Regions from separate parts of the Nocardioides sp. REDSEA-S30_B4 genome, predicted to be linked through region 1. Evidence: riboswitches for the same ligand, from Rfam matches in the RefSeq annotation. Region 1 holds a riboswitch; each other region holds the start of a gene.
The links. A riboswitch is a leader RNA that binds a small molecule or an ion and turns the genes downstream of it on or off. The one in region 1 is predicted to bind cobalamin.
Positions count from the first base shown of each region.

Region 2: linked by a shared signal. The riboswitch ahead of A6R01_RS18225 (ATP-binding protein) and the one ahead of A6R01_RS13725 (cobaltochelatase subunit CobN) in region 1 are both predicted to bind cobalamin.
Region 3: linked by a shared signal. The riboswitch ahead of A6R01_RS01260 (CbtB-domain containing protein) and the one ahead of A6R01_RS13725 (cobaltochelatase subunit CobN) in region 1 are both predicted to bind cobalamin.

Region 1 covers NZ_LUPI01000076.1:276-11,194, reverse strand. The annotation lists gene A6R01_RS13775 (HNH endonuclease signature motif containing protein) at 1-1,245, opposite strand, end outside; gene A6R01_RS13770 (zinc-binding dehydrogenase) at 1,340-2,344, opposite strand; gene A6R01_RS13765 (SDR family oxidoreductase) at 2,346-3,134, opposite strand; gene A6R01_RS13760 (hypothetical protein) at 3,131-3,664, opposite strand; gene A6R01_RS13755 (SLC13 family permease) at 3,690-4,541, opposite strand; gene A6R01_RS13750 (gluconokinase) at 4,615-5,085, opposite strand; gene A6R01_RS13745 (FCD domain-containing protein) at 5,250-5,963, shown strand; gene A6R01_RS13740 (hypothetical protein) at 5,989-6,255, opposite strand; gene A6R01_RS13735 (XRE family transcriptional regulator) at 6,374-6,970, opposite strand; gene A6R01_RS13730 (bifunctional NAD(P)/FAD-dependent oxidoreductase/class I SAM-dependent methyltransferase) at 7,045-8,739, shown strand; cobalamin riboswitch at 8,778-8,909, shown strand; partial or broken gene A6R01_RS13725 (cobaltochelatase subunit CobN) at 8,937-10,919, shown strand, end outside.
Region 2 covers NZ_LUPI01000006.1:11,721-22,639, forward strand. The annotation lists gene A6R01_RS01190 (DUF445 domain-containing protein) at 1-1,121, opposite strand, end outside; gene A6R01_RS01195 (adenylyltransferase/cytidyltransferase family protein) at 1,163-1,600, shown strand; gene A6R01_RS01200 (MXAN_6640 family putative metalloprotease) at 1,710-3,269, shown strand; gene A6R01_RS01205 (hypothetical protein) at 3,386-3,565, shown strand; gene cobC (Rv2231c family pyridoxal phosphate-dependent protein CobC) at 3,517-4,614, opposite strand; gene A6R01_RS01215 (cobyrinate a,c-diamide synthase) at 4,607-5,980, opposite strand; gene cobO (cob(I)yrinic acid a,c-diamide adenosyltransferase) at 5,977-6,591, opposite strand; gene A6R01_RS01225 (VWA domain-containing protein) at 6,623-7,114, opposite strand; partial or broken gene A6R01_RS18225 (ATP-binding protein) at 7,567-8,523, opposite strand; cobalamin riboswitch at 8,565-8,709, opposite strand; gene cbiE (precorrin-6y C5,15-methyltransferase (decarboxylating) subunit CbiE) at 8,726-9,970, shown strand; gene A6R01_RS01240 (cobalt-precorrin-4/precorrin-4 C(11)-methyltransferase) at 9,943-10,698, opposite strand; gene A6R01_RS01245 (precorrin-2 C(20)-methyltransferase) at 10,695-10,919, opposite strand, start outside.
Region 3 covers NZ_LUPI01000006.1:23,417-30,442, forward strand. The annotation lists gene A6R01_RS01245 (precorrin-2 C(20)-methyltransferase) at 1-555, opposite strand, end outside; gene A6R01_RS01250 (precorrin-8X methylmutase) at 552-1,220, opposite strand; gene A6R01_RS01255 (nitrite reductase) at 1,217-2,086, opposite strand; cobalamin riboswitch at 2,143-2,344, opposite strand; cobalamin riboswitch at 2,358-2,508, shown strand; gene A6R01_RS01260 (CbtB-domain containing protein) at 2,544-2,771, shown strand; gene A6R01_RS01265 (CbtA family protein) at 2,762-3,556, shown strand; gene cobT (nicotinate-nucleotide--dimethylbenzimidazole phosphoribosyltransferase) at 3,559-4,587, shown strand; gene A6R01_RS01275 (adenosylcobinamide-GDP ribazoletransferase) at 4,623-5,366, shown strand; gene cobU (bifunctional adenosylcobinamide kinase/adenosylcobinamide-phosphate guanylyltransferase) at 5,420-5,959, opposite strand; gene A6R01_RS01285 (cobalamin biosynthesis protein) at 5,980-6,672, shown strand; partial or broken gene A6R01_RS01290 (precorrin-6A/cobalt-precorrin-6A reductase) at 6,590-7,026, opposite strand, start outside.

The sequences.
Region 1 (10,919 bases):
GCTGAGGTGGCGGTAGCCGCTGGGGGTGATGGTCTCGATGACGGTGGGGTCGCCGGGGAGTGGTCGCGACGACCATCCGGGGGCCTGCTTGGCGTAGTTGCAGCCTTCGCAGAGGCCCTGTCCGTTCTCTGCGCTCGTGGGGCCGCCCTCGGCGTGGGGCCGGACGTGGTCGTGGTGGCGCACCGGTGCGTCGCAGCCGGGTGTGCGGCAGGTGCGGTCGCGGGTGGTGAGGAGGTCCGCGAGCCCGGCGGGGAAGGTGCGGGCCGTCGACTCCATGGCCACCAGTCGACCGCTCCTGTCGAGGTAGAGTCGCTTGAGCTCTGCGACGCCCTGCTCGGACGCCCGGCGCACCAGGTCGCGCACGAGGTCGGCGGGCAGCGGGATGGCGCCGGTGCCGGGGGCGCCGACCCACCCCGGCTCGTCCCCGTCGCGGCCGGGCAGGTTGAGCAGGGCGGCGTCGGACAGCGTCACCTGCACCGTGACCGGGACGACGTCGGCGTCGCCGAGCACCCTCTCGACGAGGGTGTCGGCCATGACCTGGCCGCGGGTGCGCTCGTCGCCGGCGGCGCGGGCGGAGTCGGCGCAGCGGCTCAGGGTCGCGTGCACCGACACGCCTTTGGCCAGTGGGAGCAGGGCCGAGAGCCTGACCATGCCGTCGGCGACCGGTCGGATGCTCGTGTGCCGCTCGGAGACGGCCTTCTCGTGCCGGGCCACCGCGGCGGCCGGGTCGGCGACGTAGGCCAGGCGGTCGACCTCGGCACGGAAGCGGCGCTCGCCCCAGCCGGCCGTGGTGCTCTCCTCGCTCATCAGCTCGGCGTCGATCCGGAGCCGGTCGACCAGGCTCAGGCACGCGGTGCCCTGGGCGATCTGCGTGGCCCGCCACTCGGTGCACCAGCCGGCCCTCATCGCGGCGAGGGTGTGGGGGAGCTCCTCGGCCAGCACCACGGCGAGCCCGAGGTGGATGCCGCCGCGGTGCGGCGACTCCCGTCGGGCCAGCGCGACCTCGGTGCCGATGCCGCGCTCACGCATCGGCGTCGGCAGGTGCGCCCGCTCCTCGACCCGCGCCCGCTTGAGCGCCACCGCGGCCTGCGCCTGCACGGCGCACAGCGAGTTCTTCAGGCGCTCCGCCTCGGCGATCAGCTCGACGGCCGCGGCATCGACCTCGCCCGGCTCTAGCCGACCGAGCGCCTCCTCGGCCTCCAGCGCCTGCTGACGCAGGTCGCGGAGCGTGGCGGCGGGTTCCATGAACCGATGCTAGTCGAACACCAGTTCGAAAACAAGGGTTGCGGGCATTGCGTCATGAAGGGACGGGGTCGAGCAACCTCGTCCGCTGCGCCCCTCAGAACCGCAGCAGCACCTTCCCCGACACCGAGGCATCGCGAGCGGTGCCGAAGGCGTCGAGCACGGTGGCGGTGTCGGTGACGTCCACCTCGTGCGTGATCGCCGCGTCGAGGGAGAGGCCGGCACCCAGGGCGGTGACCACGTCGTCGATCTCGTCGCGGAAGCGGAAGCTGCCGACCAGTTCCAGCTCGCGGGTGATGGCGTTGGCCAGCAGGGTCGGCTGCTCGCCGGCGGGCTGCAGGCCGACCATCACGACCCGGCCGCCAGGACGGGTGCCGCGGATGGCGGAGGCGAGCCCGGGGCGGGAGCCGGAGCACTCGAGCGCGACGTCGACGTCGAGCTCGGTGATGGCCGGGTCGTCGGCGGCGAGGGTGGTCGAGGCCCCCAGGTCGCCCGCGATCCGGCGGGGCAGGTCGTGCAGGTCGACGGCGACCACCTCGGCCGCGCCCAGGGCGCGGGCCGCGGCGACCGACAGGGCGCCGATCGGCCCGCAGCCGACCACCAGCACCCGGCGGTCGCGGACGTCGCCGGCGCGGGCCAGGCCGTGCCACGCCACGGCCGCCGGCTCGCACAGGGCGGCGGTGCGGAGCGGCACGGAGGCCGGGAGCGGGCGCAGCATCGAGGCCGGCAGCGCCACCCGGCGCGCGAAGACACCGGGGGTGTGGGGGAGCAGCGCCGCCGATCCGAGGTAGGAGTCGTGCGTGGCGGGGTGGACCGTCACCGGCGTGCCCGCGGCCGGGCCCGAGCCGTCCTCGGCGGCCACGAGCACGGTCCCGGACATCTCGTGACCCAGCACCATCGGCTCGCGAAGGATCGAGAGGCCCGCGGCGCCGTGGGTCCAGTAGTGCAGGTCCGAGCCGCAGATGCCGCCGTACGCGACCGAGACGACGGCCTCGCCCGGGCCGGGCGTCGGCTCGGGTACCTCCTCGACGCGGAGGTCGCCGGCGGAGTGGGCCACCACGGCGATGTTGGGGGCGAGGTCGGGCAGGTCGCGTGCGCTCACCTCAGACCACCGCCGTCATGCCACCGTCGACGAACAGCACCTGGCCGTTGACGAAGGCCGCCGCGTCGGAGGCGAGGAACACCGCCGGGCCGACGAGGTCCTCGACCCGCCCCCAGCGCGCGGCCGGGGTGCGCCCGCGGACCCAGCCGTCGAAGGCGGGGTCGTCCACGAGCGCCTGGGTCATCTCGGTGTGGATGTAGCCCGGCGCCAGCGCGTTGACCTGCAGCCCGGCCGACGCCCACTCCGCGCACATGGCGCGGGTGAGGTTGCGCAGCCCGCCCTTCGCGGCGGTGTACGGCGCGATCGTCGGTCGCGCCAGGTCGGCCTGCACCGACGCGATGTTGACGATCCGGCCGGCGCCGCGCGGCACCATGTGCCGGGCCACGGCGCGACCGACCACGAACGCGCTGGTCAGGTTGGTGGCCAGCACCCGCTCCCAGTCGGCGAGGTCGAGCTCGAGCAGGGGGACGCGGTGCTGGACGCCGGCGTTGTTGACCAGGACGTCGATCGGGCCGACACGCTCCTCGACCTCGTCGACGGCCGCCGCGACCGCGGCCTCGGCGGTGACGTCGAAGGCGCGGGCGAGCACCCGCCCCTCGCCGTACGCCGACGCGAAGGCCGCGCGGGTCTCCTCCAGCGCTGCCGTGTCTCGGCCGTTGAGGACGACCCGGGCACCGGCGGCGAGCAGGCCGTCGGCCAGCGCGCGACCGATGCCGCGGCTGGAGCCGGTCACCAGGGCCGTGCGTCCGCTGAGCGCCGGCGTGGGCGAGGAGGCGGGTGCGTGGCTCATGCGATGCCCGCCGCCACGCCGTAGATCGCCAGGGCGCCGACGAAGCCGACGATGCCGATGAGGGCCTGGCCGACGGTCCAGGTCTTCAGGGTGGTGGCGGTGTCCATGCCGAAGAAGCGGCTGACCAGCCAGAAGCCGGAGTCGTTGACGTGGCCGGCGAAGACCGAGCCCGCGGCGAGGGCGAGGACCATCGCGGCCAGCTGGCCCGCGTTGAGGTCGGTCGCGGCCTGCACGGCCGGCTGCACCAGCGCGGCCGCGGTGGTGAGGGCGACGGTCGCCGAGCCCTGCGCCATCCGCACGATCGCGGCGATCACGAAGCCCGCGACGATCAGCGGCAGGCCGAGGGATTCGAGGGACTCGGCGATGGCGCCGCCGATGCCGGTGGCTCGCAGGACGCCGCCGAACATGCCGCCCGCACCGGTGATGAGGACGATCGCGCAGATCGGGCCGAGGGCACCGTCGACGACCCGGTCCACCAGGCCGCGGTCGCGGCCGTGCCGCCAGGCCAGGACGTACATCGCGACGAACACGGTGATGAGAAGCGCGACGGGCGTCTCACCGAGCAGGCGCAGCCCGCGGACCCAGCCGTCCTCCAGCGAGACGACCTCGGCGGTCGCCAGCGCGTTGAGGTCGGGTGTTGAGGAAGATCAGGACCAGCGGCAGCGCGAGCAGCGACAGCGTGGTGCGGACCGTGGGGTCGCTGCGGAAGGCCGCGGCGTCGTCGTCGTGGTCGGTGCTGCGCAGGATCTCGGGGACCGGCAGGTCGTAGGTGCGACCGACCCAGCCGCCGAAGACACGGCCGACGAGGACCCAGGCCGGGATCGCGATGAGCAGACCGAGCAGGACCACAAGGCCCACGTCGGCACCGAGCAGGCCGGACGCGGCGACCGGGCCGGGGTGCGGCGGGACGAAGATGTGCATGACCGAGAAGGCGACGGCGGCCGGGAAGGCGTAGGTCAGCACCGAGCCGCCGAGGCGGCGGGCGACGGCGAAGATGATCGGCAGCATGACGACCAGGCCGGCGTCGAAGAAGATCGGGAAGCCCATCAGCAGCGAGGCGATGCCCAGCGCCAGGGGCGCGCGGTCCTCGCCGAAGCGCTGCACGAGCGCGTCGGTCAGCACCTGGGCGCCGCCGCTGAGCTCGAGCATCCGCCCGAGCATCGCGCCGAGGCCGACGAGCAGCGCGACCGCGGCCAGCGTCCCGCCGAAGCCCGAGAGCATCGTGGGCACCACCGCCTCGAACGGGACGCCCGCGGCCAGCGCGGTCAGCGCGCTGACGAGCACCAGGGCGAGGAAGGCGTGCACGCGGGCGCCGATGATCAGCACCAGCAGCACCGCCACGGCAGCGGCGGCGAGCCCGAGGAGGCCGGCGGTCGGCAGCTCCCAGGTCAGCTCGAGTTCGGTCATGGGGTGGTGCTCCTGCTTCTCTGAGTCGCTTCTGCGTGGTGGGGTGAGGTGGACCGGGTGGGTCCGGGGTGGGTCAGGCGTCCAGGTCGCGGGCGACCGTCGCCACGAGCGCCTCGACGGTGGCCTCGACGTCGACGCGGACGCCGGGCTCGTCGGGGTCCAGCGCCTCGAGGGCGCGCTGCTGGGAGGCCTGCAGGCTGGGCGGCATGAAGTGCCCCTCCCGGGCGGACTGGCGCATCGCGATGAGGGAGGCCTCGCCGTCGAGATGGACGAAGCGCAGTCCGGGGGCCCACGACCGGAGCCGGTCGCGGTAGGCGCGTCGCAGCGCCGAGCAGCTCATCACGCCGCCGTCGACGTGGGCGGCCAGCCACTCGCCGACGATGTCGAGCCAGGGCCAGCGGTCCTCGTCGGTCAGTGGCTTCCCGGCGCTCATTTTCTCGATGTTGGCCGCCGGGTGGAGGTCGTCGGCGTCGGCGAAGGGCACCCCGAGGTGGCGCGCTAACGCCGCTCCGACGGTGGACTTGCCGCTCCCGGAGACGCCCATCACCACGATCGGTCCCCGGTCGCCGGGGTCCCCGGGGAGGTCGACGCGGTCAGCTGCTGTGGTCACGATCACAGGGAAACCCATAAAGACATACTTTTTCAAGTGTCACGATCAAATTCGACAGAGCATTTCACTTCTCGCTGTTGGATGAGAGGATCCGTGCCGTGAGCCCGAGCCCCCGCCCCGCGACGTCCGGCGGTCGGCACGCGGACGTGCTCGACGCCCTGGGGGGCGACATCGCCGCCGCCCGGCTGGTCGAGGGCGAGGTGCTGACCGTCGAGGGCATCTGCGCCCGGTACGCCGTGTCGCGCAGCGTCGCCCGCGAGGCGATCCGGGTCCTCGAGGCGATGGGGATGCTCGCGGCCCGCCGGCGGGTCGGCATCACCGTGCAGCCGCGCGCCGGGTGGAGCGTCTTCGACCCCCGGCTGATCCGCTGGCGCCTCGACGAGGGCGACCGGGCCGACCAGCTGCTCTCGCTCTCCGAGCTGCGCCGCGGGGTCGAGCCGGCGGCGGCGGCCCTGGCCGCCGCCCGCGCCGACGCCGAGCAGTGCAAGGCGCTGGCCGGAGCGGTCTCCGACATGCAGGTGCACGCCCGCACGGGCCACCTCGAGCCCTACCTGCGCGCGGACCAGACCTTCCACCGGGTGCTGCTGGAGGCCAGCGGCAACGAGATGTTCGCGGCCCTGGTCGACGTGGTGGCCGAGGTGCTCTCGGGCCGCACCCAGCACGGGATGATGCCGGCGCGCCCGAACCCCGAGGCGGTCGCGCTGCACGACGACGTCGCACGGGCCGTGCGGCTCGGCGACGTCGCGCTCGCGCAGGCGTTGATGACCTCGATCATCGACGAGGCCGCGGACGCGCTGGCGTCGGGGCGGTAGCCCCGCGGGGGCTAGGTGTAGCCGGCTAGGCCGTCGGTGCGGGCGCCGCCCCCTGGGCCGGACCGGCCGGCGGCGTGGTCAGCTCCAGCACGTCGCGCAGGGCCGCGGTGAGCGACTCCAGCTCGGCGGCGTACGCCTCGGAGGTCAGGCGCTTGGACTTCAGCTCACGACCCAGGGAGAGCGCGACGAGGCGGACCCGGCCCGACGTGGCGGGGTCGGTGCGCTCGACGCGCGAGACGGTGCGTTCGAAGTCCAGTCGTGCCGCTGTTGCGCGTGCGTCGGTGTCGATCATGCGTCGTCCCACCCCTCTCGAGTCATGTGGCTGATGCCGTGCTCGACCAGCGTAGGTCGCACCCGGTCGGGACGCCGATTCGGCAGGGGAGGGGGCGGCCGGTCCCACGCGGCCGGCGTCAGGAGTGCACGTGGGCGCGCTGCCCCTCGCGGTCGAAGATCATGATCGCCTCGGCGGGCCTCCCGTCGAGGGCTGACATGGAGTGGGGGACCATCGTGGCGAACTCCGCCGCCTCGCCGGCGGCGACGTCGATCTCGCGCTCGCCCAGCCAGAGCCGGACGCGTCCCTCGAGCACCAGGAACCAGTCGTGGCCGGGGTGCACCCGTTGCGCCGGTCGCACCGGCTCCTCCTCGCCCGGCACCTCGGGCTCGAGCCGCACCTTCTGGGCGACGGTCCGGCCGTCGGGGCGGCTCAGTGGCCAGGTGGTGCGGGTGCCCGAGCTGTGCGGGACCGGTCGGATGACGACGTCGTCGTCGGAGGGCGCCTCGAACAGCACGTCCAGGCTGACGTGGAGCGCCTGCGCGAGCGGGATGACGACGTCCAGGCCCAGGCTGCGCTTGCCGGTCTCGAGTCGGCTGATGGTCGAGGGGCTCAGGTGCGTCCGCGCTGCCAGCTCGTCGAGGGAGTAGCCGAGCGTGGTGCGCAGGCTGCGCAGGCGGGTGCGTGCCAGCTCCTGGACGTCGATGGCGCCGGTGGTCGGAGCGTCGCTGGTCATGGGACGAGCATGACATGTCTTGCGATTCCTGCAAGTCCCTTTGCTGGAACTGGTCGGTCGCCTACCGTGGAGGCATGAGCGGATCCGGCACCCCCAGCACCCATGACCACCAGCACGCGCACGAGCGCCACCACGAGCACGAGCACGAGCACGAGCACGGGCACGGCCACGGGCACCGACGCACGATGCAACGCCACTGCGAGGTCGCAGTCATCGGCGGCTCGGCCGCGGGCCTGGCAGCGGGACTGCAGCTCGCGCGGCAGCGACGCAGCGTGGTCGTCGTCGACGACGTGACCCCGCGCAACGCGCCCGCCGAGCACATGCACGGCTACCTCGGGCGCGAGGGCGCCTCGCCGGCCGAGCTGGTGGCCATCGGCCGCGAGGAGGTCCGCTCCTACGGCGGCGAGGTGCTGACCGGCCGGGTGCTCGGTGCCCGCCGCCTCGAGGACGGCTCGTTCCGGCTCGACCTGAGCGGCGGCCACACGCTGGTGGCCCGTCGGGTCGTCGCCGCCACCGGCGTCACCGACGAGCTCCCCGAGATCGAGGGCCTGGCCGAGCAGTGGGGCCGGGGAGTCGTCCACTGCCCCTTCTGCCACGGCTACGAGGTGCGTGACCAGCGGCTGGTGATGATCGTCGCGCAGCCGCTCGGGCTCCACGCCGCCCCCGTCTGGCGGCACCTGAGCGACCGGCTCACCGTCGTCCTGCACACCGACCTCGGGCCAGACGTCGAGCGCGACAGCATCGCGCCGCTGGAGGCCGCCGGCGTGCCCGTGGTCCGCGGGCCGGTGCGGCGCGTCGTCGAGGCACCCGACGGCGCCGTCGCCGGGGTGGAGATGGTCTCCGGCGAGGTGCTCGCGGCCGACGCCGTGCTCGTCGGGTCACGCTTCCGGGCGCGCGCGCACGTACTCGCGGACCTGGGCGTCGAGCCCACCGACCATCCCAGCGGCGCGGGGGACTTCGTGCAGGTCGACCCGATGACGGGCGAGACCGCCGTGCCGGGCGTCTACGCGGCCGGCAACCTCACCGACCCCAGCCTGCAGGTGCTGCCGGCCGCGGCCCATGGCAGCCGGGTCGGCGCCATGGTCGCTTTCAGCCTGGCGTCCGAGGACCTGCGGACGGCCGCCCGGGACTCGGTGCGGACGTCGGGACAGCGACACGACTGGGAGCAGCGGTACGCCGGCGAGGACCGGATGTGGAGCGCCAACCCCAACGGCACCCTGGTCCAGGAGGTGGCCGGCCTCACCCCGGGCCGCGCACTGGACGTGGGTGCGGGGGAGGGGGCCGACGCCCTGTGGCTCGCCGAGCAGGGCTGGCGGACGACGGCGACCGACATCTCCCAGAACGCACTGGACCACGTGGCCGCCGAGGCCGTGCGTCGCGGGCTCGACGTCACCTGCCTGCAGGCCGACGCGGTGGTGGCCGGTGCCTTCGGCGACGAGCCCTACGACCTGGTCTCCCTGCAGTACGGCTCGTTCCACCGCTCGCCCGACCGCACGGGGGTGCGCAACCTCCTCGGCGCCGTGGCGCCGGGAGGGACCCTGCTGGTCGTCGCCCACGACCTCGCGCCGATGCGCGAGCCGGTCGACGTGGCCGAGCAGACGCGGATGTTCGATCCCGACGCCTACGTGGGGGTCGAGGAGATCGCCGTGGCGGTGAAGGACGACGACGCCTGGGAGGTCGAGGTCCTCGAGACCCGTCCGCGTCCGCCGGGGGCCGCCAGCAGCCACCACGTCGACGACGTGGTGCTGCGGGCGCGCCGTCTCGCGTGACCCGCTGCCGTCAGGGCCCGGGCGCAGGTGCCCTAGGGTGACGGCACACGTCTCGTGGTGACAGGAACCCGGTGCGACTCCGGGGCGGTTCCGCCACTGTGACGCGGTGGGTCCCCGCACCTCGGGGCCCACCGCGAAGCCAGACACTGGCCACGGGACCTCCGCCGAGCAGGGGCGAGAACCCCGAGGAGAAACCCATGGGCCAGACCCGTCGTGCGCGCATCGCGCTGCTGTCCACCTCCGACACCGACCTGCTGTCCGCGCGGGCCAGTGGCGCCGAGTTCGTCCTGGCGAACCCCTCGCGGCCCGGGCACCAGACGATGGCGGAGGCCATCGAGGGCTGCGACCTGGTCGTCGGACGCGTGCTGGGCTCCCCGCAGGACCTGTGTGACGGCTTCGTCCGGGTCCGCGCGACCGGCATGCCGACCGTGGTCCTGGGCGGGGAGCAGCAACCCAGCGCGGAGCTGATGGAGCTCTCCTCGGTGCCGATCGGCGTGGCCGCGGAGGCGCACCGCTACCTCGCCGAAGGCGGCCCGGAGAACCTGCGCCAGCTGCACGCCTTCCTCTCCGACACGGTGCTGCTGACCGGTGAGGGTTTCGAGCCACCGGTCGAGGTGCCGCAGTGGGGGATGGCGGGCCGGGGTCTCGTGGCTCGTTCCGCTCGCACCTCGACCGGCGAGGGGGCTCCCCGTGTGCAGGAGCTGCCGCGGGTCGGGGTGCTCTACTACCGGGCCCACGAAGTGTCGGGGAACGCCGGTTTCGCCCACGCCCTGGCCGACGCGATCGACGCGACGGGTGAGGCCGTGGGCGTCCCCGTCTTCGCCGGGTCCCTGCGCTCGGCGCCCGACGAGCTGTACGACGCGCTCGGCACGCTCGACGCCCTGGTCGTGACCGTGCTGGCCGCCGGAGGGACCACCCCGGCCGGCGCGAGCGCGGGCGGCGACGACGAGGCGTGGGACGTCGAGCGCATGCGAGCGCTGGACATCCCGGTCCTGCAGGGCCTGTGCCTGACCAGCAGCCGCGCGGAGTGGGAGGCCAACGACGACGGGGTGACGCCCCTGGACTCCGCGACGCAGGTGGCGATCCCCGAGTTCGACGGCCGGATCATCACCGCGCCCTTCTCCTTCAAGGAGGTCGACGAGGACGGTCTGCCGCACTACGTCCCCGATGCCGAGCGCTGCCGGAGGGTCGCGCGGATCGCGGTCAACCACGCCCGGTTGCGCCACGTCCCGCCGGCCGAGCGCCGACTGGGGCTCGTGCTCTCGGCGTACCCCACCAAGCACAGCCGGGTCGGCAACGCCGTCGGTCTGGACACGCCTGTCTCCACCGTCCGGCTGCTGGGCCGGCTGCGCGACGCCGGCTACGACCTCGGGCTCGACGACCCGGACGCGGTGGTCAGCCGGGTCCTGGCGATGGCCGAGGACCCCGCGTGCACCGACGCCGAGGCGGGCGACGCGCTCATCCACGCACTCATCGACGCGGGCGGCCAGGACGAGGAGTGGCTGACCACTGCCCAGCTCACCGAGGCGCACGTGCGGATCACGCCGGAGCAGTACGCCGCGTGGACCGCCGACCTCGACGCGGGCCTGCGAGCAGGGATCGAGGAGGCCTGGGGTCCCGCGCCGGGCACGTTGTTCCGCAACGACGACGGGGAGCTGGTGCTGGCGACGCTGCGCGCCGGCAACGTCGTGCTGCTGATCCAGCCGCCGCGCGGCTTCGGGGAGAACCCGGTCGCGATCTACCACGACCCCGACCTCGCCCCGAGCCACCACTACCTCGCGGCCTACCGCTGGCTGGAGGCGGCGCAGGAGACCGGCGGCTTCGGCGCGCACGCGTTGGTCCACCTCGGCAAGCACGGCTCGCTGGAGTGGCTGCCCGGGAAGAACGCCGCGCTCTCCGCGGCATGCGCCACCGACGCCGTGCTGGGCGACCTGCCGCTGGTCTACCCGTTCCTGGTCAACGACCCCGGCGAGGGGGCGCAGGCCAAGCGCCGCGCGCACGCCACGATCGTCGACCACCTGGTGCCGCCGATGGCGCGCGCCGAGGCGTACGGCGACATCGCCCGCCTCGAGCAGCTGCTCGACGAGCACGGCAACATCGCCGCGATGGACCCGGCGAAGCTGCCGGCGATCCGCGGCGAGATCTGGCAGCTGATGAAGGCCGCCGAGATGCACCGCGAC
Region 2 (10,919 bases), on a different contig from region 1:
ACCTGGGTCAGCTCGCTGCCGTAGCGCTCGACCGCGAAGACCACGGCGTCCGCGGCCAGCCCGTCGAGCCGCTCGCGCAGCGCGGGCTCGTCCACGAGCCGGCGGGCGAACCGCTCCAGCTCGGTGCGCATCCGCAGCCGCACCGCGCCCTCGGGGTCGTCGAGGGAGTCGGTCAGCGCGTGCCGCAGCGCCTCCCACAGCGAGATCGCCGTCGCGATGACCTGGGGGCGGTCCAGCAGCCGCTCCTTGAGCGCCTCGGTGCGGGCCATGGTGCCCTCGTCGTGCTGGAGGTCCTCCGCGAGCTGGCGCAGCATCGAGTCCAGCGCAAGACGGGCGCGGTGCCGCGGCTGGTCGCGGATGTCGGCGACCCAGCGCACCAGCTCGAGGTGGATGCGGGAGGTGACCCGGTCGTTGATCGACGGCGGCGCCCACCAGGGCGCGCGCTCGCCGATCACCTCGGTCACCGTGTCGGGGTTGTCGACCAGCCAGCCGTGCAGCTCCTCCAGCGCCAGGTCGACGAGCCCGTGGTGGAGGTCGTCGCGCATCGACTCCGCGAGCAGGTTGCCCAGCAGAGGGGAGATCGGCTCGTCGCGGAAGCGCGGCACCAGCGCGTCCTCGACCAGGCTGCGCACGTGCTCGTCGCGCACCTTCGACAGGGCCACGCCGATGACCTCGGCGGCCTCCTCGGCGACCCGACGCGAGCTGTCCGGCTCGACCAGCCAGCCCCCCACCCGCGAGGACACCCGCGCGCCGAGCACCCGCTCCCGCACCACCTCCTCGGAGAGGAAGTTCTCCCCGACGAACTCCTCCAGCCCCCGCCCCAGCTCGTCCTTGCGACGCGGGATCAGCGCCGTGTGCGGGATCGGCAGGCCCAGAGGGTGGCGGAACAGCGCGGTCACGGCGAACCAGTCCGCGATGGCGCCGACCATGGAGGCCTCGGCGCCGGCGTTGACGAAGCCCCAGAACCCGTCGCGGTCGTGGGTGAGCACGAAGACCAGGGCGGCGAGCAGCAGCAGCCCCAGGGCGACGGCACGCATCCGGCGCAGGGCGTGGGCACGGCGTACGTCGGCAGCGTGGTCGGCAGCGGCGTCGCCGGTCGGGAAGGGCGCGGTGGTGGTCATCGCTGCAGAGTCTGGCGCACGCACCTGACAGACTGCCGCCCATGCCCGACCCCACCCCCGAGCCGACCCCCGAGCCGACCCGGCAGCGCACCGTCATCACCTTCGGCACCTTCGACGTCTTCCACGTCGGGCACCTCAAGGTGATCCAGCGGGCCTCCGAGCTCGGCGACCGGCTGGTCGTGGGCGTGTCCGCGGACGCGCTGAACCTGCGCAAGAAGGGCCGCGAGCCGGTCTTCAGCGAGGGCGAGCGGATGGCGATCGTGTCCGCCCTCAAGCCGGTGGACGCGGTGTTCCTGGAGGAGAGCCTGGAGCAGAAGCGCGACTACATCCTCGAGCACGGGGCCGACGTGCTGGTCATGGGTGATGACTGGGCAGGTCGTTTCGACGAGTTCCGCGACGTGTGCGAGGTCGTCTACCTCCCGCGCACCCCTGCCATCTCCACCACCGCCCTGATCGAGAAGATCTCCGGCACGAGCTGAGGTCGCCACGAGCGGGACGGCCATGACTGACGTACCGTCGGGGGTGTCCGCTCCCCCGTCCCCCCCCTCTACCACCCCTGCCGGGTGGCACCCCTCGGAAGGTCCCCCCATGCGTCTGCTGGCCGCCCTCGCCTGCTCCTCGGCACTGCTGGTCGCCACCCTGGCGCCCTCGGTGACGCCGCGTGCGAGCGCGGAGGAGCAGCCCACCGCCGCCCAGCAGGTGCTGGCCGAGGCTCGCGCGATGCTCACCGGCGGGTCCGGCGACGGCCCCGCGGCTCGTCGCTCGCCCGGCGCACCCGGGGCCCACACCTCGCGCGAGGCCACGCTGGTGCTGCGTGACCTGCGCGCGGCGCTGCCGAGGTTGGAGGCCACCGACCGCGCGGCCGCCGAGTCGCTGCTGGCCCGTCCGACCGACGGTCTTGCCGACCCCGAGGGCACCGGCTACACGACGAAGTCCCAGCGCCGCTGCCGCGGCCACTTCTGCGTCCACTACGTCACCAGCACCTCCGATCGGGCGACCAGCGCCTGGGTCGACAAGACGCTGAAGGTGCTGAAGAAGGTCTGGAAGCGGGAGGTCGGCGACCTCGGCTACCGCGCGCCCCTGAGCGACGGCGGCCTGCCGAGCTCGCGCAACGGCGGCAACGGCAAGTTCGACGTCTACCTCGCCGACGTGGGTGCCGACCTCCTCTACGGCTACTGCTCGGCCGACTTCGTGCTGCGCAAGGACCGCACCCGCGCGGGCGGCTACTGCGTGCTGGACAACGACTTCAGCAAGGACCAGTACGGCGGCAAGCCGGGCAAGACCCTGGCGGTCACCGCCGCCCACGAGTTCTTCCACGCCATCCAGTTCGGCTACGACTACTACGAGGACCGCTGGTTCATGGAGTCGACGGCCACCTGGATGGAGGAGCGCTTCGCCGACGGGGTCAACGACAACCGGCAGTACCTCGCCTTCGGGCAGGTCGGCGAGCCCGCCACCTCCCTGGACCTCTTCGAGCGGGGCGGTTTCGCCCACTACGGCAACTGGCCCTTCTGGGAGCACCTCTCCGAGCGCTACGGCCACGGGATCGTGCGCCGGACCTGGAACACCGCTCGCGGGTCCACCTACTCCACGCGGGCCGTCGAGAAGGTGCTGAAGAGCAGGGGCGGCTTCGCCAAGCGGTTCGCCGCGTACTCCGCCGCCAACCTCACCCCCGGGCGCGGCTACCCCGAGGGCGACCACTGGCCCGCCCCCGAGCCGGAGGCGACCTGGACGTTCGGCCGCCGCACGGCCCCCCGCAGCGACGAGGTCGACGTCGACCACATGGCCTCGGCGTCCTACGTCCTGGTGCCGGACGCCACGTTGACCTCCGAGGGTCTCGCCGGAGCGCCGTACCGCCTGCGGCTCACCGTCGACGGGCCCCGCGCGAAGACCGACCCGACGGCGTGGCTGGTCGTCCGCACGGTCGACGGCAAGTGGCGCAGCGAGCAGGTCGACCTCGACCGCAACGGCTCGACCACCGTCACCACCCCGTTCACCGTCGAGAAGGTCGAGGCGGTCTCGCTGACCCTGGTCAACGCCTCCACCAGGTTCCGCTGCGACAAGGACACCCCGGACTGGTCGTGCTTCGGCATCCCGCGCGACCAGGACCAGCCCTTCGCCGTGACCGCCGAGGTCTACCAGCGCTGACCCCGCGTCCCCCGACCGCTCAGGTCCCGGGCCACTCACCCGATCGGATGGACTGGGCGGGCGGCATCCCGGGAACCGTGTCCTCGCCCCCGCACACCACGCCCGAGGAGAGCCCGATGACCCCCACCGGTCAGTCCGTCCCGACCACTCTGGCCCGTCGCCGTACCCCCGCCATCGTCGACGGCGCCTCCGTCGCCGCCGCCGGCCTCGTCCAGGCCGCGCTCATCCTGGCCGCCCCCGCGGTCGGTCACGGCCTGGTGGCCGTCCGCTCGCTGCGCGGCTCCGGCCTGGACTGATTTCGCCCCGGCCGCTCCACCGGCAGCTCCCTGAGCAGCTCCACCAACGGCGCCAGCACCGCTGGTGGACGCGCCGCGATGCGCACCCACTCGGGACCCAACCCGGGGAAGGTGTCGCACCGCCGCACCGCCACCCCGCCCGAGCGCAGGGCCCCGTGCACCTCGGCGCCGGGACGCGCCAGCACGAACGGCGCCGCTGAGGGCAGGTGCGGGACCCCGCACCGTTCCAGGGCGTCCTGGAGACCCGCTCGCCACGACTGCACCTCGACCGCCCGTCGACGTCGCTCCGCCACCCCCCGCTCGCTGCTGGTCGTCGCCACGGTGGCCGCGGCTGCGGTCGAGAACGACCACGGCGGACGCATCCGGCGCAGTGCGGCGACGGACGTCGGGTCGCCCACGAGGTAGCCGGCACGTACGCCGGGCACCGCCCACGTCTTGGTGAGGCTGCGCACGACCACGAGCCCCTCGCGGCGCTCCCCGGCCCAGGACTCCTCCTCCCCGGGCACCGCGTCCATGAAGGCCTCGTCGACCAGGACCACCCGGCCCGGCCGGAGCAGGGAGACGACCTCCTCGCGCGGGTGGAGGGTGCCGGTCGGGTTCGTCGGGTTGCCCACGACGACCAGGTCGGCGTGCTCGGGGACCGCAGCCTCGGTGATCGTCCGCCCCAGCGGCAGGAGCACGGTCTGGACGCGGTGACCGGCCTGCAGCAACGCGGCGTGCGGCTCGGTGAACTGGGGGTGGACCACGACGGGCCGGCGCCAGGGACGCATGCGCGCCACCAGCGTGAAGGCCTCGGTGGCCCCGGCTGTCACCAGCACCTCCTCCGCCGCGCGGCCGTGCAGCCGGGCCAGGGTCCGTTCGGAGGGATCCGGGTCGGGATAGGCGCACACGTCGTCGACGGCCGCGCGCAGGGCCTCCCGCAGGAAGTCCGGTGGGCCGTGCGGGTGCACGTTGACGGCGAGGTCGAGGAGCCCGCTGCCACGGACCTCGGCGTCCCCGTGGTGCAGCAGACCAGGGTCGACCGCTCCCTCGAGCGCCCCCTCAGCCACCGTGCACCGCCGCGGCGAACCGCTCCGCCATCCACGGGTGCCCGGCCCAGTGGGTGTGCAGGTAGGAGGCGTGCAGCGTGGGGCCGGCGAACCCCGTCGGCTGCCCGTCGACGACCCAGGCGGGTCCCAGACCCGCCCCGGCCCCGGCGCCCGGTGCCACCGTCGTGCGGTGGAACTCGTGGCCGGTCACCCGGTCGCCGGCCCGGGTGAGCAGCGACTCACCGGCCGCGACCGCCTCCGGGTAGCGCAACGTCAGCCGGTCGGTCATGGTCGCGTCCGCCGGCACGACCGCGGCCAGCGGCTCCCCGTCCAGGGAGCGGCACAGGTAGAGCAGTCCCGCGCACTCGGCCACCGTGGGCACCCCGTCGGACACCGCGGCGCGCAGCTCGGCCACCAGGGCGCGGTTGGCCGCCAGGTCGGCCGCGTGCACCTCGGGGAACCCGCCTCCGAGGTAGATCCCGGCCGTGCCCGGGGGCAGCGCCGGGTCGAGCAACGGGTCGAACGCCACCGGTTCGCACCCGGCGGCCCGCAGCAGCTCCTCGGTCTCGGCGTAGCGGAAGGTGAAGGCCCGGCCACCGGCGACCGCGACGACCGGCCGATGCCGCTCCGGCTCACCGACCGGCGGCGTGAGCGGGGGCACCCAGGGCTCTGCCTCCAGGTCGGGGGCGGCAGCGGCCAGCTGGAGGACGGCGTCGAGGTCGACGTGTCTCTCCACGAGGTCCACGAGCGGGTCGAGCGCACCGGCCGACAGTCCTCGCTCGGCCGCCGGGACGAGCCCCAGGTGCCGCGACGGCGTCGCCACGGCCGAGTCGCGCGGGATCCGGCCCACGACCGGCAGCCGCACCGAGGACTCGACCTCGGCGGCATGGCGCACCGAGCCGACCCGGTTCAGGACCACGCCCACCACGGTGGTCCCGGGGTCGTAGGTCGCCATCCCGTGCACGACCGCACCGACCGACCGGGAGGCCCGGGCGCAGTCCACGACCAGCAGCACCGGGGAGCGGGTCGACGCCGCCACGTGGGCCGTCGAGGCGAACCCGTCGCCACCGATCCGGCCGTCGTACAGGCCCATGACCCCCTCCACGACCGCGACGTCCGCGCCCCGCGCCCCGTGCAGCAGCAGGGGCACGACCCGGTCCTCGCCGACCAGGTGCGGGTCCAGGTTGCGCCCCGGGCGTCCGGTGGCGAGCGCGTGGTAGCCGGGGTCGATGTAGTCGGGACCGACCTTGTGCCCGGAGACGACGAGGCCACGGCGTCGTAGGGCCGCCATCAGCCCGGTCGCGACGGTCGTCTTGCCCTGCCCCGTCGAGGGAGCAGCCACCACGAGCCGGGGCAGGTGGTGCGGGGCAGCCGTGGCCCCGTTCACCACTCGATCCCCCGCTGCCCCTTCTGGCCGCGGTCCATCTGGTGCTTGACCTTCGTCATCTCGGTGACCAGGTCGGCGGCCTCCACGAGGTCGGGGTGGGCCCGCCTGCCGGTGACCACGACGTACTGACGCCCCGGACGGTCGCGCAGCGTCTCGACCACCTCGTCCACGTCGACCCATCCCCACTCCATGGGGTAGGTGAACTCGTCGAGGACGTAGAGGTCGTGCCGCTCCTCGGCGAGTGCGCGCCTGACCTCCGCCCAGCCCTCGGCGGCGTCCGCCGCGTGGTCGGTCTCGTCACCGGACTTGCGTCGCCACGACCAGCCGGCCCCCATCTTGTGCCAGCTCACCGGCCCGCCCTCACCGGTCTCCTCGTGCAGCGCGCCCAGGCGCTCGAGCACCGTCTGCTCCCCGATCCGCCAGGTCGCCGACTTCACGAACTGGAAGACGCCCACGTCCCAGCCCTGGTTCCAGGCACGCAGCGCCAGGCCGAAGGCGGCGGTGGACTTCCCCTTCCCGTCGCCGGTGTGCACCATCAGCAGCGGCAGGTGCCGGCGCTGTGCGGTGGTGAGGCCGTCGTCGGGGACGGTCAGCGGCTTGCCCTGGGGCATCAGTGGTGCTCCTGTCGGTGGTGGTCGGGGCTCACGCGGCGTGCCCGCGGACGAGTCCGTGCAGGGCGGCGGCGTCGACCGCGCCCAGGGCGAGGTGCTCCGCCGCCAGACGTGTCGCGAGCGTGCCGGCCAGACCCATCCGCATGGGCCCCGACTCGCAGTCGACGACCACGCAGTCCACCCCGGTGACCGCGAGCCGATCGGCCGCGTCGAGGGAACGGCGTACGGCGTCGGGGCCGGCGGTCGCGCGACCGTCCGTGACCACCACGAGCAGCGGGCGTCGGGCCCCGGCCCGACGGCGCTCCCGGTCGAGCACCCGGCCGGCCTCGAGCAGGCCCTCGGCCAGCGGTGTCCGGCCACCGGCGGGCAGCTCCTCGAGCCGACGCGCAGCGACGTCGACCGACGACGTCGGCGGGAGGTCGAGCGAGGCGGACGCACCGCGGAAGGTCACGAGGCCCACCTTGTCGCGACGCTGGTACGCGTCGAGCAGCAGCGACAGCACGGCGGTCTTGACCTGCTCCATGCGACGGCGTGCGGCCATCGACCCGGAGGCGTCGACGCACAGCCGTCCGTCGCGGCGACCGCGCCGACCCTGCGGCCGGTCGTCGACTCGGCGCGACTGCGACGGCCCGCGGAGACCCGGCTCACGCGACGGTTGGTGCCGCGCGCCTGGAGCAGGCGGGCGCGGAAGCTGTCCCCGGAGGAGACGGTCGTCCCGGCGGGCGCGCCCGCGGGTCGAGGCTGCTCCTCGGGCTCGGACTGTTCCTCGGGCCGGGACACCTCGGGCCGGGGCGGGCCATCCGGTGGGTGGTGCTGCCCTGCAGGATCCTCCCCGCCACCGTCCGGGCCACCGTCCGGGCCACCGTCCGGGCCACCGTCCGGGCCACCGTCGGGATCCGGGTCCGGGTCCGGTTGCTGGTCAGGACCGAGCGCCTCGCCGAGGGCCTGCTCGAGCCGTTCGTCGTCGGCCTCGGGGCTGTCGAAGGGGTTGCGACGGCGACGGTGCGGCAGGGCGAGTCGGGCGGCCGCCCGGACGTCCTCGCGGGTGACCTCGGTGCGCCCCCACCACGCCGCGTGGGCGACCGCGGTCCGTGCGGTGACGATGTCGGCGCGCAGCCCGTCGACCTCGAAGGCCGCGCAGACCTCGGCGACGGCCAGCAGCACCTCGTCGCTCAGGTGCACCCCGGCGCGTGCGGCCCGGGCCGCCGCCACGCGGTCGGCGAGGCGCTGCTCGGCCTCGGCCCAGCCGGCGACGAACCCGGCCGGGTCGGCCTCGTAGGCCAACCGTCGGCGCACGACCTCGACCCGCAGGGCCGGGTCACGGGGCGCTGCGACGTCGACGGCCAGACCGAAGCGGTCCAGCAGCTGCGGGCGCAACTCCCCCTCCTCGGGGTTCATCGTGCCGACCAGGACGAACCTCGCCGGGTGGGTCACGGAGACACCGTCGCGCTCGACGGTGGCGCGGCCGGTGGCGGCGGCATCGAGGAGCAGGTCGACGAGGTGGTCGTGGAGCAGGTTGACCTCGTCGACGTACAGCAGGCCCCGGTGGGCCTTCGCGAGCAGGCCGGGCTCGTACTCCGCGCGGCCGCTGGCCAGGACGCGCTCGAGGTGGATGGACCCGGTGACGCGGTCCTCGCCCGCACCGACGGGCAGCTCGACCAGGCGCACCGGGCGACTCACGACCGCGGCGGTGGCGACGAGGTCGGCGTCCGGCGAGACGTCGGCGGGATCGCGCGGGTCACTGGAGAACCGGTCCCCCTCGCGGACCTCCACGGGGGGCAGCACCGCGGCCAGACCACGCACGGCGGTCGTCTTGGCGGTGCCCTTCTCGCCGCGCACGAGGACGCCGCCCACCTCGGGGGCGACGGCGGCCAGCAGCAGCGCGAGGACGAGGTCGTCGGACCCGACCACGGCCGAGAGTGGGTAGGACAGGGTGGGGTGCTGTGGCACGTGAGGCTCCCGCTCGTACGCCAACGGACAGAACGCCCCGAGGCCGGTCTTCGGACTTCCGGCGCCGCACCTGGGTGGTGCGACCGGTCACCGCAGCGGGCCTGTGCCGGACTCCCACCGGCTTCCCAGATTCTCCCCTCGCGGGGCACCTCGGAGCTGCGGGCTCACGATAGCCTTGCCGCCCGTGACCCCAGCGCCGACCTCCCAGCCCGCGGACGGGCGAGTCGTCGTCGTCGGCCTCGGCGCCGACGGCTGGACCGGGCTGCCGGTCCCGGTGCAGCGGCGCCTGACCGACGCGTCGGTGGTGCTGGGCTCGGAGCGCCAGCTCGCGCTGCTGCCGCCGGTGGAGGGCCAGCGGCGCGAGGCGTGGGGGCGGCCGTTCGCCGAGAGCCTGCAGGGGCTGCTGGCGACCCATGCCGCGTCCGCTCCGGTCGTCCTCGCGTCGGGCGACCCGTTGGTCTCCGGGGTCGCCGGGACCCTGGTGCGGCTGCTCGGACCCGAGTCCGTGGAGGTGGTGCCCGCGGTCTCGTCGGTGGCCCTCGCGCGCGCCCGGATGGGCTGGCCCGAGGAGACGTGCGCCGTGGTCACCGTCGTGGGGCGCCGCGTCGAGCGGGTGCTGCGCGAGCTGGCGCCGGGACGCCGGGTCGTGGTGCTGTCCTCCGACGCCTCGACCCCCGCTGCCGTCGCCGGGCTGCTCGTCGGGTCCGGCCACGGGGCGACCCGGATGACGGCGCTCTCCGACCTCGGCGCTCCCGAGGAGGACCGCCTCGTCGGCACCGCCACGACGTGGGACCACGACGTCGCGGCGCTCCACGTCCTGTGCCTGGAGGTGGAGGGCGACACGCCGTCCGCCTCATGGGCGGTCGGCCTGCCCGACGAGGTCTTCGACCACGACGGCCAGCTGACCAAGCGCGACCTGCGCGCCAGTGCGCTCTCCCGGCTCGCCCCGCGACCTGGCGAGCTCCTCTGGGACGTCGGAGCGGGCGCAGGATCGGTGGGGATCGAGTGGATGCGGGCGCACGCCACCTGCCGCACCGTCGCGGTGGAACGCGACCCGGTGCGTGCCGCACGGGTGCGCACCAACGCCGCGCGCCTCGGCGTGCCCGACCTGGAGGTCGTCGAGGGCGGGGCCCCGGACGCGCTGGCCGGACTGCCCGCTCCCGACGCGGTCTTCGTCGGGGGTGGCGCCACCGCCCCCGGGCTGATCGACGTCTGCCTGCGTGCGCTGCGTCCCGGCGGGCGGCTGGTCGTCCACGGCGTCACGCTCGAGACCGAGGTGCTGCTGGCCGACGCCCGCGCCCGTCACGGTGGCGAGCTGACGCGGATCGCGGTCGAGCACGCGGCTCCGCTCGCCTCCTTCACCGGCTGGGACCCGGCCCGCACCGTGACCCAGTGGAGCCTTCAGGTCCGCGGACGCTCCGCGGAGTAGAGCCACGACTCACCGGCTGCGGAGTCTGTCGCCTCAGTCAGCGCGCGCCCCACCAGCACCACCGCCGCCTGCCGGAGCCCGGCCTCCTCCACCGGGTCGGCGATGGTGGCGACGGTGCCGCGCAGCACGAGCTCCTCGGGCTGGGAGGCCCGGTGCACCACCACGACCGGGCAGTCGGGTCCGTGGGTCGGCAGGAGTCGCTCCATCAGGTCACGGATGCGGGTGATCGCCAGGTGCAGCACCAGGGTCGCTCCGGTGGCGGCGAACGCCTCGAGGCTCTCGGTCCCGGGCATCGCGGTCGAGCGCACCTGGGTGCGGGTGAGCACCACCGACTGGGCCACCAGCGGCACGGTCAGCTCTCGGCGCACCAGCGCCGCGGCCGCCGCGTACGCCGGCACCCCGGGCACCACCTCCCAGGGCACGCCCGCGAGGTCGAGCCGGCGGCCCTGCTCGTGCACGGCGGAGTAGAGCGACGGATCACCGGAGACCAGTCGCACGACCTGCTCGCCGCGCCGGTGCCCCGCCACGAGCTCCCCGACGATGGCGTCGAGGTCGAGGCCGGCGGTGTCCACGAGTCGCGTGCCGGACCGGCAGTGCCCCAGCACCGCCTCGTCGAGGTAGGTGCCGGGGTAGAGCACCAGGTCCGCGCCCTGGAGCAGCTGCACGGCTCGGAGCGTCAGCAGGTCGGCGGCCCCGGGGCCGGCGCCGATCAGCCGGACCGGGTTCACGGTCGCACCCAGCGTGGTGTCCAGACCCGACCGGCCCGGTCCACGCGGGTGCTCGACGCGCCGACGATCAGCAGGCACTTCATGTCGACGGAGTCGGCGTCGAGCTCGGCCAGGGTCGTCACCACCACGGACTCCTCGGCCCTGCCGACATCGCGCCCGACCACCACGACGGTGTCGGGGGCCCGGTGCTCGAGCAGCGTCTTCTGGGCGCGGACGACCTG
Region 3 (7,026 bases), on a different contig from region 1:
ACCGTCGGTGTCGGCGAGACGACGTGCGAGCTCGGGCTCGGGGAGCGTCCCGGGGAGCACCGTGAGCACGTCGGTCTGGCGCACCAGGGGCCAGGCGACCGAGGCCGTGGCCGCGGCGAAGGCCGGGACGCCCGGCACCACGACGGTCTCGAAGCGCTCGGCCAACGCATCGTGCATGTACATGAACGACCCGTAGAACAGCGGGTCCCCCTCGGCCAAGAGCACCACGTCGCGCCCGGCCTCGAGGTGGGCGGCCAGCCGGTCGGCCGACTCGGCGTAGAAGTCGGCGAGCGCCCCGGCGTACCCACCCGGGTGCGTGGTGGACCCGGTGGTGACCGGGTAGGTCAGGCACTCCTCGACGCAGCCCGCGGGGACCAGGTCCGCCGCGATCCGTCGCGCGTTCGACTGCTTGCCGACACCCGCGTGGTAGGCCACCACGTCGGCGGCGCCGATGAGCCGTGCGGCCTTGAGGGTGACCAGCTCGGGGTCACCGGGGCCGACGCCGACCCCCCAGAACCGGCCCGGCCGGTCCGGCCGCACCCCCGGGCCGCTCACTCCGCCTCCTGGGCCAGCGCGTTGACCGCCGAGGAGCACATCGCCGAGCCGCCGCGACGCCCGCGGACGGTCACGAACGGGACGTCGATGCCGTGGTCGCGGCGCAGGTCCGCGAGGGCCTGCTTGGACTCCGCCGCTCCGATGAACCCGACCGGGCAGCCGACGATCGCCGCGGGACGCGGGCCGCCGTCCACCAGCATCTCGAGCAGGTGGAACAGGGCGGTCGGGGCGTTGCCGATCGCCACCACGGCGCCCTCGAGCACCGGCTCCCACAGCGAGACCGCGGCCGCGGTGCGCGTGGTGCCCCACCGCGCCGCCAGCCCCGGGACCCGGGGGTCGGTCAGGTCGCAGCGCACCTCGTTGCCGCGCGGCAGCCGTGACGCGGTGACGCCCACGGCGACCATCCGTGCGTCGCACAGCACCGGCGCCCCGGCCTCCAGCGCCTCGCGGGCGGCCGGCACCACCTCGGGGTGGATCACCAGGTCCGGCACCAGGTCGACCTGGCCGGACCCGTGCACCATCCGCACCGCCAGTCGCTCGGCCGACGCGGGCACCGAGGAGAGGTCGGCCTCGCGACGGATCGTGGCGAAGGAGTCGACGTAGATCGCCGGCCCGTCGGTGACGTAGTCGTAGCGACGCGCCGGGGCGCTCGGCTGCCAGGTCATGCCGCACTCCCCTCGGGCAGCAGCGACTCGGGTAGCAGCACGCCGTGCCAGGGGGTCACGACCACCTCGCCGTCGGGCCACGACCCGACCGTGGTGCGGTCCAGCGCCCCACCGGGCGCGGCGACGTGGCGGCCGCCGGGCACCGGACCGTGGGGCAGCGGCGGGCACTCCCCGGGGACTCGCGCGTCGACGGGCTCGACCGGCACCAGCGGGCTGTCCAGCTCCCGCACGTGCCATGCCGCCGACGGGCCGTGACCGCGCCGGTCCAGGAACCGGGCGGCCAGCCCGACCAGCGTCTCGGCGACCTCGTCCAGGGCCACGACCGGCCCCCATCCAGAGCCGACCCGGAGCTGCGCGGCCCCGTCGTCCACCGCGACGAGGCCCAGGTCGCAGTCGCGTTCCACCAGGTCGCCACGCCCGTCGTCGAGCACGAACAGGAACCGGCCCGGCAGGTCGGCCAGCCGGCGGTCCGCGCACAGAGCCGCGTCGAGGGCGTCGGCGACGGGTCGCAGGTCGGCCCGGCCACCCGCGTGACCGGTCTGCGGGGAGACCATCACGTTGCGGACCAGCTCGTGGCTGCGGCTGGGCACCAGGCCGGTCGCGAGCACGGCGTCGACGACCTCGGCAGCCACCGCCCCCGGCGAGAGCGGATCGGCGGGGAGGGCTCGCAGCTGCAGGTTGGCCCGTCCCGTCAGGTGCAGCCGGCCGTCGCCCCAGCGCTCGGCCACGTGGAGCAGTGCGCGGAGGCGACGTACCGCCACGCGGCCGCCCACCAGGCGGAGCCTGACCAGCAGGCCGTCGTCGGCCGGCCAGGGGCGGCAGAGCGCGGGACAGCGATCGGGACGATGACGGGACGACACGGGCACCGGGCCAGCTCCTTCGAGGTCCGGGCTCGTGCGCGGAGCCCGACTGCGACCTCACGGCGGCTGCCGCAAGGGCCAGCAGGTCTTCGGACTCGGGTTCACTCGGCACCGGGCGCCTTCCCAGCGGCTCACCTCTCCCGAGGATCCCCGCCAGTGGCGTGCTGCCCGGCCCGTCACCCACACCGCTGCGCGTCAGTCCCGGATTCTCACCGGGTTCCCAGTGACTGGCCCGAGGACCGTACCAACACCCGGAGGCGGACGGTCGTTCCCGTCCGAGCAGCGATGCCCTAGTGTTCGGCGAGCGGGCGTGAGGAAGCCGGTGGGAATCCGGCGCAGTCGCGCTACTGTGACCGCCCTCCGCGAGTCGTCGTACGACGGTGAGTCGGTGGGTGGAAGTCAGACCCGACCGTCCGCTTCCATCCACATCGACCAGGGACGCAGTCATCCCTGAGGAGGACTCATGTCGCAGTCTGCCCTGCCCATCTCGCCCGCCGCCCCGCTGTCGGACGGGCTCGCCCCCGTCTCGCTGCGTGAGCTCGCCCCATGGACGCTCTTCCTCGGGACCCTCGGCCTGCTCCTGCTCTTCTTCGTCGGGGTCGACCAGGGCGCCGTGTCGGTGCCGTCGGGCTCGTTCGTCCACGAGCTGACGCACGACGGCCGCCACCTGCTCGGCTACCCGTGCCACTGAGGGCGACCGTGCACGCCCGCGCCCTCCTCGTCCGAGGACTGCTCGCCGGCCTGCTGGCCGGCCTCGTCACGTTCGCCGTCGCCCACCAGGTGGGCGAGCCCCCCGTGGAGCAGGCGATCGCCCTGGAGTCCACCGCGCCCGCCGACCACGAGCACGCCGAGGGCAGCGCCGCCCACTCCCACGCCGAGGAGGACGCGGTCGTCAGCCGCACCGTCCAGCGCACCGTCGGCCTGTGGCTGTCCACGGTGCTGGTCGGCATCGCCCTCGGCGGCCTGGTCGGTCTCGCAGCGGCGTACGCCGTCGGTCGCCTCGGCTCCCTCTCCCCGGCCCAGTCCACGGCGGTGGTGGGCCTGGTCGGCTTCGTCTCCTTCGCGCTCGTGCCGTTCTGGAAGTACCCCGCCAACCCGCCGGCGGTCGGCTCGGGCGAGACGATCGGTGAGCGGACCGCGGCGTACTTCGGCTTCGCGGGCCTCTCGGTGGTGCTCGCCGTCCTGGCCGTGGTGGTCGCGGTCCGGGCGTCGCGGCGCGTGGGCGGGTACGTCGCGTCGGTGGCCGCGGTGGTCGGGTACCTCACCCTCGTCGTCGGCGCGGGCCTGCTGCTGCCGGCGGGTGCCGACGTGGACGGGTTCCCGGCGGCCACGCTGTGGGAGTTCCGCACCGCCTCGCTCGTGGTGCAGGCGACGCTGTGGGCCGTGCTCGGGGTGGTGCTGACCGGGCTGGTGGGTCGCCTGGCCGCCGACGCACGGCGCGACCTGGCCCGCCGCACGCTGGCGGTCTCGCTGTGAGCGTGGTTCCGCCCGATCCCGGCGCACGCGCAGCGGCCGCCGGACGACTGGCCGCCCTGGCGGTCCCGGCCGGGGCGCTGGGCCGGCTGGGCGACCTCGCGGTCTGGCTCTGCGCGACCACGGGCCAGGTGCCGCCCCCGGACCTGCGCCGCACCGGCGAGGTGCGTCTGGTGGTCTTCGCCGGCGACCACGGGGTCGCGGCGCACGGCGTCTCGGCCTACCCGGCCTCGGTGACGCCGGCGATGGTCCGCGCGGTCGCCGCGGGCCGGGCCGGGGTCTCAGCCCTGGCCGCCGCACACGGCGTGAGCGTGCGGGTCCTCGACGTCGCCGTCGACGACGACCTCGCCGACCTGCCCGGCTCCGTGACCGCCCGCAGCGTCGGGCGCGGTTCGGGCGCCATCCACGTCGAGGACGCGCTGCCCGACGAGACCGTCCGGGCGGCCCTCGCGCTGGGTCGCGACGTCGCCCGGGAGGAGGTCGCGAGCGGTGGACGGTTGCTGCTCGGTGGCGACCTGGGCATCGGCAACACGACGCCCGCCGCGGCCCTGGTGGCCGCGACGCTGGGCCTGCCCGCCGAGGAGGTCGTGGGACGCGGCACCGGGGTCGACGACGCGGGGCTGGCGCGCAAGAGCGAGGTGGTGAGGACCGCGCTCGACCGGTCCCGCGGCCGCCACGACGACCCGGTGGAGTGCCTGGCCGCCCTGGGCTCGGCGGACCTCGCGGCGACCACCGGCTACCTCGCCGAGGCCGCGGTCCTCGGCGTGCCGGTGCTCCTGGACGGACTGATGTCGGTGGCCTGCGCACTGCTCGCCGACCGGCTGGCCCCGGGGGCTGCGCAGTGGTTCGCCGCCGGCCACCGCTCCACCGAGCCGGCCCAGTCACTGGCCCTGGAGAAGCTCGGCCTGGAGCCCCTGCTCGACCTGGGGCTGCGTCTCGGGGAGGGCAGCGGCGCGGTCGCGGCGGTGCCGCTCGTCCGGTCGGCCGCGGCCCTGCTGCGCGACACCGCCCTGCTCAGCGAGGTCCTGCCCTGAGCCGTCGCCCGGCGGGCTGGCCGGACGCGCTCCTGATGGCGGCCGGCACCCTGACCGTCCTGCGGCTGCCGCCACCGCGACGGGTCGACCCTCAGGTGGCGGGGCGGGCCATGCTGCTCGCTCCCCTGGCGGTGCTGCCGCTCGGCGCGGCCGTCACCGGCCTGCTGCTGGTGACGGCCGAGACCGGCGTACCGCCGCTGGCGCGGGGACTGATGGCCGTCGCGCTGCTCGCGCTGGGCACCCGCGCCCTGCACTGGGACGGTCTCTCCGACGTCGCCGACGGGCTCACCGCCTCCTACGACCCGCAGCGCTCGCTCACGGTGATGCGCACCGGGACGTCGGGCCCGGCGGGCACGCTGGCCGTGGTGCTGGTCGCGGGGCTGCAGGCCGCGGGGTTCGCGGCGCTGTCCGGCTCCCCGGCGGGCTGCGTGCTGGCGGGGGCGTGCGTGCTCGGCTCCCGGGTGTCGCTCGCGACCTGCTGCGCCCGTCCCGTCCCTCCGGCGCGCCCCGAGGGCCTGGGCGCGACGGTCGCCGGGACCGTGCCGGTGCTCGCCGCCGCGCTCGCGTGGCTGGCCCTCGCCGGAGCCCTCGCCGGGCTGCTGGCCGTGCTGCCGGTCCAGCGCGCGCCGTGGCACGCGCTGGTGCCGGTCGTCCTCGCGGTCGTCCTGTCCCTGCTCCTCGTGCGCCGCTGCACCAGCCGCCTCGGCGGTGTCACCGGGGACGTCCTCGGCGCCGGCGTCGAGGCCTCCCTCGCCGTCCTGCTGCTGGCCCTGACATGAGCCGAGACGTCACCCACGCACGGCCGAGGCGTCACTCGCGCACGGCCTCGGGTTCAGAGGACCAGGACCCGACCGGCGATCACGAGGTGCACCTCGTCGCAGGCGGCGCCGAGCTGCTGGTTGACCGCCCCGAGGAGGTCGCGGAAGACGCGGCCGGAGCGATGCGCGGGCACGACGCCGAGGCCCACCTCGTTGGTCACGAGCACGACGTCGCGATCGGTGGCGGCCAGCGCCGCGACCACGTCGTCGGTACGCCGGGCGACCAGCTCCTCGAGCTGATCGGCCGTCCGGTCCCAGGCCCGCTCCTCGTCCAGCACCGCGGTCAGCCAGGTGCCCAGGCAGTCGACCAGGACGGGTCCGTCACCGGCTCGGACGGCGCTCGCCAGGTCCCGCGTCTCGGCCGTGGCCCAGCTCTCCGGGCGCCGCGACCGGTGCGCGGCCACGCGGGCGGCCCAGTCGGGGTCCATGTCCTCGTCGGTGGTCGGGCCCGGTGCGACGTACGTCGCCGCTCCCCCGTCGGCCGCCTCGCGCACCAGCTCCTCGGCGTGCCGCGACTTGCCCGACCGCACGCCGCCGGTGACCAACACCTTCACGTCTCGCCTCCGGGACCTCGATGAGCGCGCGGGCGCTCGGGCTGCTGCTCGGCTACGCCGCCGACCGGGTCTGGGCCGACCCGGTGCGCCACCACCCTGTCGCATGGTTCGGCACCGTCGCGAGTCGGCTCGAGCAGCGGGTGTGGCGCGACGACCGCCTCGCAGGGACGGCGTACGCCGCTGTCCTGGTCGGTGGGGTGGTCCTGCCCGCCGCCGGGGTGGAGCGCCGGGCCGGCCCGGCGACCCGGGTCGTGACGACCGCCGCTGCCACCTGGCTGGTGCTGGGGGGCACGAGCCTGGACCGGGAGGCGGCTGCGGTGCAGGCGCGCCTGGAGGTCGGCGACCTGCCCGGCGCACGGGCGCAGGTCGGCCGCATCGTCGGTCGGTCGACCGCGGACCTCGACGCCGCCGGGGTGGCCCGCGCCGCCGTGGAGTCGGTCGCCGAGAACACCTCCGACGCCGTGGTGGGAGCCCTGGTCTGGGGTGCCGTCGCCGGTCTCCCGGGTCTGCTCGGCTTCCGGGCCGCCAACACCCTCGACGCCATGGTCGGGCACCGCACCGCACGGCACGACCGCTTCGGCTGGGCCGGCGCCCGGATCGACGACGTGCTGGGTCTGCCCGGTGCGCGCCTCACCGCAGCGTTGGCCGCAGCAGCGGGACCGGACCACGCCGGCGCGCTCCGCGCCTGGTGCCCACGTCGTCCACGACGCTGACCCCGGCCGGCGGATCCGGTCGGGACACGACGACGCACGGCACGCCCAGCTCGGCGGCCGCCGCCATCTTCGGCCAGGTGTGCATCCCGCCGGAGTCCTTGGTCACCAGCACGTCCGCGGCGTGCTCGCGCATCAGCGCGCGCTCGTCGGCCAGGTGGTAGGGGCCGCGGTCGAGCAGCAGCCGCCACGACGGGGGCAACGCGACCTCGGGGTCGTCGACGACGCGCGCCAGCACGGGCCGGTCCGCCAGCGGTCCGGTGAAGCTGCCGAGGTGCTGGCGCCCCACCGTGAGGAACGGTCGCTCCCCCAGCTCCGCTGCGCGCGCTGCCGCCTCGACGTGGTCCGCGACCCGGT